Regions from separate parts of the Lactiplantibacillus paraplantarum genome, predicted to be linked through region 2. Evidence: a T-box and tRNA genes for the amino acid it is inferred to sense, from the RefSeq annotation. Region 2 holds a T-box; the other holds one or more tRNA genes.
The links. A T-box is a leader RNA that pairs with one kind of tRNA and senses whether it is charged. The one in region 2 lies ahead of ileS (isoleucine--tRNA ligase), so its partner is inferred to be a tRNA-Ile.
Positions count from the first base shown of each region.

Region 1: it has a tRNA-Ile gene. The T-box ahead of ileS (isoleucine--tRNA ligase) is inferred to sense a tRNA for this amino acid. The anticodon was not compared.

Region 1 covers NZ_CP032744.1:488,880-493,247, reverse strand. Annotated here, with positions in the region: rRNA gene LP667_RS02310 (23S ribosomal RNA) at 1-1,797, opposite strand, end outside; tRNA gene LP667_RS02305 (tRNA-Ala) at 1,957-2,029, opposite strand; tRNA gene LP667_RS02300 (tRNA-Ile) at 2,072-2,146, opposite strand; rRNA gene LP667_RS02295 (16S ribosomal RNA) at 2,233-3,799, opposite strand.
Region 2 covers NZ_CP032744.1:1,943,027-1,947,394, forward strand. Annotated here, with positions in the region: gene ileS (isoleucine--tRNA ligase) at 1-1,951, opposite strand, end outside; T-box leader at 2,021-2,233, opposite strand; gene LP667_RS09520 (DivIVA domain-containing protein) at 2,266-2,961, opposite strand; gene LP667_RS09525 (YlmH family RNA-binding protein) at 2,979-3,764, opposite strand; gene LP667_RS09530 (YggT family protein) at 3,788-4,042, opposite strand; gene LP667_RS09535 (cell division protein SepF) at 4,061-4,368, opposite strand, start outside.

The sequences.
Region 1 (4,368 bases), 1.5 Mb from region 2:
CAGTCGCCTGGGCCTATTCACTGCGGCTGATCTTGCGATCAGCACCCCTTCTCCCGAAGTTACGGGGTCATTTTGCCGAGTTCCTTAACGAGAGTTCACTCGCTCACCTTAGGATTCTCTCCTCGACTACCTGTGTCGGTTTGCGGTACGGGTAGTTAAGTACTCACTAGAAGCTTTTCTCGGCAGTGTGACATCAGACGCTTCGCTACTAAATTTCGCTCCCCATCACAGCTTGTCCTTAAAGTGAAAAGCATTTGACTCTTCACAAGACTTACTGCTTGGACATTCTAATCCAACAGAATGCACATCTTAGCCTCCTGCGTCCCTCCATTGCTCAAACGCACTTAACTAGTACAGGAATCTCAACCTGTTATCCATCGTCTACGCCTCTCGGCCTCGACTTAGGTCCCGACTAACCCTGGGAGGACGAGCCTTCCCCAGGAAACCTTAGTCATTCGGTGGATAGGATTCTCACCTATCTTTCGCTACTCATACCGGCATTCTCACTTCTAAGCGCTCCACAAGTCCTCACGATCTTGCTTCACCGCCCTTAGAACGCTCTCCTATCACGCGACCTAATGGTCGCATCCATGGTTTCGGTAGTATGCTTAGCCCCGGTACATTTTCGGCGCAGAATCACTCGACTAGTGAGCTATTACGCACTCTTTAAATGGTGGCTGCTTCTGAGCCAACATCCTAGTTGTCTATGCAACTCCACATCCTTTTCCACTTAGCATACATTTAGGGACCTTAACTGATGGTCTGGGCTGTTCCCCTTTCGACGGTGGATCTTATCACTCATCGTCTGACTCCCGGATATGAATCAATGGCATTCGGAGTTTATCTGAATTCAGTAACCCAAGACGGGCCCCTAGTCCAAATAGTGCTCTACCTCCATGATCCTAATTCCGAGGCTAGCCCTAAAGCTATTTCGGAGAGAACCAGCTATCTCCAAGTTCGTTTGGAATTTCACCGCTATCCACACCTCATCCCAGCAATTTTCAACTTACACGGGTTCGGTCCTCCAGTGCGTTTTACCGCACCTTCAACCTGGACATGGATAGGTCACCTGGTTTCGGGTCTACAACCTCGTACTCAAAACGCCCATTTCAGACTCGCTTTCGCTACGGCTCCGACTTTTTAGTCTTAACCTTGCACGGGATCATAACTCGCCGGTTCATTCTACAAAAGGCACGCCATCACGCATTAACGCGCTCTGACTTATTGTAGGCACATGGTTTCAGGAACTATTTCACTCCCCTTCCGGGGTGCTTTTCACCTTTCCCTCACGGTACTGGTTCACTATCGGTCACTAGGTAGTATTTAGCCTTGGGAGATGGTCCTCCCGGATTCCGACGGAATTTCACGTGTTCCGCCGTACTCAGGATCCTGAACTGAGAGAACTTGATTTAATCTACTGGGCTATCACCATCTATGGCGGATTTTCCCAAATCCTTCGACTATCAAATTCTTTGGTAACTCAAATGTTCAGTCCTACAACCCCAAAGTGCAAGCACTTTGGTTTGGGCTGTTCCCCGTTCGCTCGCCGCTACTTAGGGAATCGAAATTTCTTTATATTCCTGCTGCTAATGAGATGTTTCAGTTCACAGCGTTTACCTCCAACTAGACTATGAATTCATCTAGTGGTAACAGTTGATTAAAACTGCTGGGTTGCCCCATTCGGAAATCTCCGGATCATAGCTTACGTACAGCTCCCCGAAGCATATCGGTGTTAGTCCCGTCCTTCATCGGCTCCTAGTGCCAAGGCATTCACCATGCGCCCTTGTTAACTTAACCTCATTTACCTAACGGTAAATGCGATTAATGAGTTTAGCGATAATTAAACTTCAATAAAAAACTCAAAAAACGCGGTGTTCTCGGTTTCATTATGAAAAAATATATTTGATATTATCTAGTTTTCAAAGAACAAGTTTCAATGACGACCAACGTCGTCAATGGAGAATAGCGGGATCGAACCGCTGACCCCCTGCTTGCAAAGCAGGTGCTCTCCCAGCTGAGCTAATTCCCCATGAGGTATTCAACTTATTGGAACCAACTGGTTCGGTTCCAATGGGCCTAAATGGACTTGAACCATCGACCTCACGCTTATCAGGCGTGCGCTCTAAACCAGCTGAGCTATAGGCCCAAAAAACGCTTATTAAATTGAGAGTTAGACCTCTCAAAACTAAACAAAGTTTCGACGTGTGTGTAGGTTTCCGTAATATTCCTTAGAAAGGAGGTGATCCAGCCGCAGGTTCTCCTACGGCTACCTTGTTACGACTTCACCCTAATCATCTGTCCCACCTTAGGCGGCTGGTTCCTAAAAGGTTACCCCACCGACTTTGGGTGTTACAAACTCTCATGGTGTGACGGGCGGTGTGTACAAGGCCCGGGAACGTATTCACCGCGGCATGCTGATCCGCGATTACTAGCGATTCCGACTTCATGTAGGCGAGTTGCAGCCTACAATCCGAACTGAGAATGGCTTTAAGAGATTAGCTTACTCTCGCGAGTTCGCAACTCGTTGTACCATCCATTGTAGCACGTGTGTAGCCCAGGTCATAAGGGGCATGATGATTTGACGTCATCCCCACCTTCCTCCGGTTTGTCACCGGCAGTCTCACCAGAGTGCCCAACTTAATGCTGGCAACTGATAATAAGGGTTGCGCTCGTTGCGGGACTTAACCCAACATCTCACGACACGAGCTGACGACAACCATGCACCACCTGTATCCATGTCCCCGAAGGGAACGTCTAATCTCTTAGATTTGCATAGTATGTCAAGACCTGGTAAGGTTCTTCGCGTAGCTTCGAATTAAACCACATGCTCCACCGCTTGTGCGGGCCCCCGTCAATTCCTTTGAGTTTCAGCCTTGCGGCCGTACTCCCCAGGCGGAATGCTTAATGCGTTAGCTGCAGCACTGAAGGGCGGAAACCCTCCAACACTTAGCATTCATCGTTTACGGTATGGACTACCAGGGTATCTAATCCTGTTTGCTACCCATACTTTCGAGCCTCAGCGTCAGTTACAGACCAGACAGCCGCCTTCGCCACTGGTGTTCTTCCATATATCTACGCATTTCACCGCTACACATGGAGTTCCACTGTCCTCTTCTGCACTCAAGTTTCCCAGTTTCCGATGCACTTCTTCGGTTGAGCCGAAGGCTTTCACATCAGACTTAAAAAACCGCCTGCGCTCGCTTTACGCCCAATAAATCCGGACAACGCTTGCCACCTACGTATTACCGCGGCTGCTGGCACGTAGTTAGCCGTGGCTTTCTGGTTAAATACCGTCAATACCTGAACAGTTACTCTCAGATATGTTCTTCTTTAACAACAGAGTTTTACGAGCCGAAACCCTTCTTCACTCACGCGGCGTTGCTCCATCAGACTTTCGTCCATTGTGGAAGATTCCCTACTGCTGCCTCCCGTAGGAGTTTGGGCCGTGTCTCAGTCCCAATGTGGCCGATTACCCTCTCAGGTCGGCTACGTATCATTGCCATGGTGAGCCGTTACCTCACCATCTAGCTAATACGCCGCGGGACCATCCAAAAGTGATAGCCGAAGCCATCTTTCAAACTCGGACCATGCGGTCCAAGTTGTTATGCGGTATTAGCATCTGTTTCCAGGTGTTATCCCCCGCTTCTGGGCAGGTTTCCCACGTGTTACTCACCAGTTCGCCACTCACTCAAATGTAATTCATGATGCAAGCACCAATCATTACCAGAGTTCGTTCGACTTGCATGTATTAGGCACGCCGCCAGCGTTCGTCCTGAGCCAGGATCAAACTCTCAAATTAATGATGAGTTCTAAAAAGCTCATTTAAAGTTGTACTAAAATTTATTTGCTAGCGAATTGACTTCGCAAATGTTTTTGCTCTTGATTCAAAATCAAGAGACCCTACACATTTGATTCGTCGAAACTTTGTTCAGTTTTCAAAGGTCTAAATCGTTCGTTGATTACCTCAACGCAACTTAATCATCATATCAAGTTATCAATATCTTGTCAACAACTTTTTATAATTAATTTCCGTTGGAAGCAAGTGGCTAACCGCTTTGTGCGCCTCAACAACGTATACTAATTTACCAATTATCCAGATAAATTGCAAGCCCTAAAATGCAAAAATAACCAGTCAATAATATCATGTCATTTAATTTATTTTATCAATGTACGGTATTTAAGTTTCATATAGCCATTTTTAATTTGAACACGCTTGAATATTTAAACAGAATTCTAATTTTAGACTAAAAGAAAGCTATAATGTTCGGATAAAAATAATTCAACTTTTTTTGAATGAACCGCTTTCTGAAGTTAAGTTATATGATAGCTGCAAACAAAAACGGTATCTAGCCTAACTAAATCAGGCTA
Region 2 (4,368 bases):
GGAACTTCTTGTAGGAATCGGCCACTTGCTTAAAGCTTTCCATCGAGACCCGAACGTCGGAACTGGTATCCACTGAAGCGACCCACATCCGAACGATTTCAGCACCCATCTGCTTAATGACATCAGCTGGCGCAATCGTGTTGCCCAGTGACTTACTCATCTTACGGCCCTGATTATCCAACGTGAAGCCTTGTGACAAGACTTGCTTGTATGGGGCATGCCCAGAAACGGCCACACTCGTAATCAAACTTGAGTTGAACCAACCACGATATTGGTCAGAACCTTCAAGGTATAAGTCGGCTGGATAGTCAAGATACGACCGTTCTGCCAAGACCCCTTGGTGTGATGACCCGGAGTCAAACCAAACATCCATAATATCGGTTTCCTTAGTAAAGGTGCCGTTTGGTGAATGTTCATTGGTATAGCCATCTGGTAATAAGTCCTTGGCATCGCGTTCAAACCAGACGTTCGAACCATACTTACCAAATAAATCAGCCACGTGGTTGATTGTTTCCTCGTCCATGATTGCAGTACCATCTTCAGCGTAGAAGATTGGTAACGGCACACCCCAGACCCGTTGCCGTGAAATGACCCAGTCACCACGGTCACGAATCATGTTGTAAAGGCGTTTCTTACCCCACTCTGGGAAGAATTCAACGTCATCCATCGACTTCAGAATTTCATCACGCATATCACCAACGGAAGCAAACCACTGCGGTGTTGCCCGGAAGATAATTGGCTTTTTAGTCCGCCAGTCAAATGGATAGCTGTGTTCGTATGGCATATATTTCAACAACAGCCCAGCAGCCTTCAACTTATCCAGTGCGATCTTGTTAGCGTCATCGTAGAAGACCCCTGCAAAATCATCGCCAGCTTCGGCCGTTAAGAACCCTTTGTCATCAACCGGCGCAAAGACTGGCAGATCATATTGCTTACCGATCCGGTAGTCATCTTCCCCATAGCCAGGTGCGGTATGCACTAAACCAGTCCCGGAATCAAGCGTAACGAAATCGCCTAACATCGTCACTAATTGACGGCTATTATCAAAAGGATGTTCGCATAAAACGTTTTCAAGTTCCGCACCCTTGACCGTTTTAAGCACTTGAACATCTTCCCAACCAAACCGCTCGGCATTTTCGTCAAGTAATTCAGCAGCAAGTACAAATTTACGACTTTCACCAGCTGGTTGCACAACCACGTAGTCAAAACTAGCATCAATGGTGATCCCTTCCGAAGCTGGAATCGTCCAAGGAGTCGTCGTCCAAACAACCATGTAAGTATCATCGTCTAAGACACCCTTACCATCAATGACATGTTCGCCATAGAAGGCCGATGGTGAGGTAACATCATGGTATTCCACTTCAGCTTCCGCCAAGGCTGATTCAGAAGACCATGACCAGAAGACGGGTTTTTGGCCCCGGTAAATTAAGTGGCGTTTGGCAAAGGCACCAAAGACCCGCACTTGGGCCGCTTCAAATTCTGGCTTTAATGTTAAGTATGGGTTATCCCATTCACCAGCCACGCCTAACCGCTTAAATTCGTCACGTTGACGATCAACTTGTTCCAGCGCATACTTACGACAAAGTTCCCGGAATTCATTATCCGTCATCTTTTTACGGTCATAGCCCGCTTGCTTTAATTTTTGTTCGATTGGCAAACCGTGAGTATCCCAACCAGGAACATAGGGTGCCCGGAATCCATTCATCGATTTATAACGAACGATGAAATCTTTTGTGATTTTGTTCAAGGCATGCCCCATATGAATGTCACCATTCGCGTATGGTGGGCCATCGTGTAAAATAAAGCTTGGCTTACCTTCATTCAATTTTTGCCGTTGTTCGTAGACTTTGTTTTCAGCCCACACATTTTGTCGTTCAACTTCCTTGACCGGTAAGTTGCCACGCATTTTAAACTTGGTCTTACCAAGGTTTAACGTTTCTTTAACGCGCATATTCTCACTCCTTAAATTTTTTATCAAACAATCGCTAATTGAATTTTAGACACAAAAAAACTTCGTCCACCCAGGGACGAAGTTATCGTGGTACCACCCAATTTTAGAATTGTTTAAATTCTCTCTTAGCATGGTTAACGTCCATGGACCGGCCACCCTTACTCATTTCAGGGTAACGTTCGGAGATGATCTGCAATTGACTAAGGGACGACCGCCTTTCCATTACCGGCAGCTCTCTGGACGTATTAGTTAATCGTTTGCTGTTCTCCTCAATACATTCAATTCGCTTCAATTGTGCCTGACAATCCACCTAATTAGTCATTAGTATTGTCATCAGGGAAAATAACCACCGTCTGCTGTTGGGCTTGATCGCCACCGTCTGCAACGGGGGTCTCACCACTCGTTGCTTCCGTAATTTCAACGGTTGCTTCTGAGTTTACGCTCGCATCACCCGAGTTGTCAAGGTTATCTTCCTTTAAGACGTGTTGAATTTCAGCATAATCAGCCGTATTCGTCTCACTAAGTAATTGATCCCAATCCTTGCTCTTAACTACTTCTAACTGCGATTCAAGCATCACTTGGAGACGCTGACGGAAGACCCGCGTTTGTTTCTTCAAATCATCAGTTTCAACGGATAACCGCTTAGCTTTTTGGGAAGCTTCATCAATCATTTGGTTTGACTTGTCGGTTGCTTCACTCACAATATCAGACGCTTGCTTTTGTGCTTCACGAGTAATAATGTCGGCTTCCTTCTTAGAGTTCGTCTTCACTTTATCCGCAGCTTCTTGGGCAACCAAGATGGATTGATTTAAGGAATCCTTCAACTCGTTGAAATATTTCAACTTGCCTTCACTCGCATCCAGCCGCTCTTGGAGGTCCTTATTTTGCTTCAAGGTAATTTGATAATCTTTAATAATTTGTTCAAGAAAATCATTGACCTCGTCAATATTGTAACCACGTAGTTTCGTTGAAAACTCTTTGTTATGAATGTCATCTGGACTTAACACCATTAGAATTCCTCCAATATCTATTTACTATGAATAAGATTTAACGTTACTCGCAGCCGCGCTTTCTTAGTCTCGCCGCTAATCTCGGCAAGCCGCACACGGCCATAATGATTCACACTCAGCATATCTAACAATGCTAATTCGTAATCCGCTTTCGGCAAATCAGCCCAATTGAGCCGCACCTTGGCACCCTCAATTAGTTCTTTAGCGTGGTGCCGCGACAAGTTGAACGCTGCCTTAATAATATTATCCGCTCGTAGTGAACTGACCGTGGTCGTTATGGTTTCCCAATCATCTTCCGGCGTGACCACCTCGGTCAATGGTACTTCCGTCAGATGAACTTTTGTCTTACCAAAACGATCAATTTGATCACTAAAGTAGTTTGCCATTTCAGTCTCACATACAAACTGCCAAGTCTCACCATTAGTGACAATATCCCCAAAGACATCCCGTTCAACCCCGGCATTTGCCAATGTCCCCAATATTTGACCATGCTTTAAGGTAGCAAACTTGACAGGGTAGACAATGTTAAACAGTGTGATTTGAAAATCAGCCATCTCAGGTTCATAGTACACCGGATAAAACAAAATCCGTTGCAACTCTGCCCCTTCAAAACCGCCAAAAGCCCGCATGCGCACATCATCCAATTGATTTGCCAGTGTTTGCGCAATATAAATCTGACGTGGATTCAAGAACGCCGTTAGGATTGGGCGATACTGATCAGCAACTTGCCGTAGCCAACCAGTGACCTGTTCAATAAATGGGGCTTCACTATCGCGAAAATGTTGTTTTAAGTTATCATTCACGATACTATCCTCGTTATTCTAATTTAATACATTATCAAAGTTAAAAGATAAAACAAGCCACTTTCAGCTAATTGGAGCACTAACAGCGCAATAATCGGTGAAAAATCCAGTCCGGCAATTGCGGGAATGAAGCGCCGAAAAATACTGAGAAACGGTTCACAAATCTGACCCAAAAACTGGCCCACACGGGTATTATAAGCTCCCGGGAACCAGGACATCAAAATGTAAACCACAATGGCTAATTGGTATAGTTGAAATAACCGACTAATAATCGTCACTAACAGGCCACTCACTCCTTATAATTTGCTCGTATCAAACTGACTCGTGGTACTTCCAGAGACTTCATAATTTTCTGGAATACAGAGAAAAATCTCATCACCGATCCGTTCAATTTCACCATTAATCGCGAAAACTGTCCCGGTAAGAAAATCGACAATTCGCCGCGCCATTTCATCATCGACGTGATCAAAATTAACAATCACGGCTTGATTTTTAAGGAGCTGCGTGGCAATTTCCTTAACGTCCGAATAAATTTTGGGCTCGAACAAGGCAATTTTACTGTTCACTGACTTTCCCCCTTGCATTGGCACAACTTTCGGGGTAC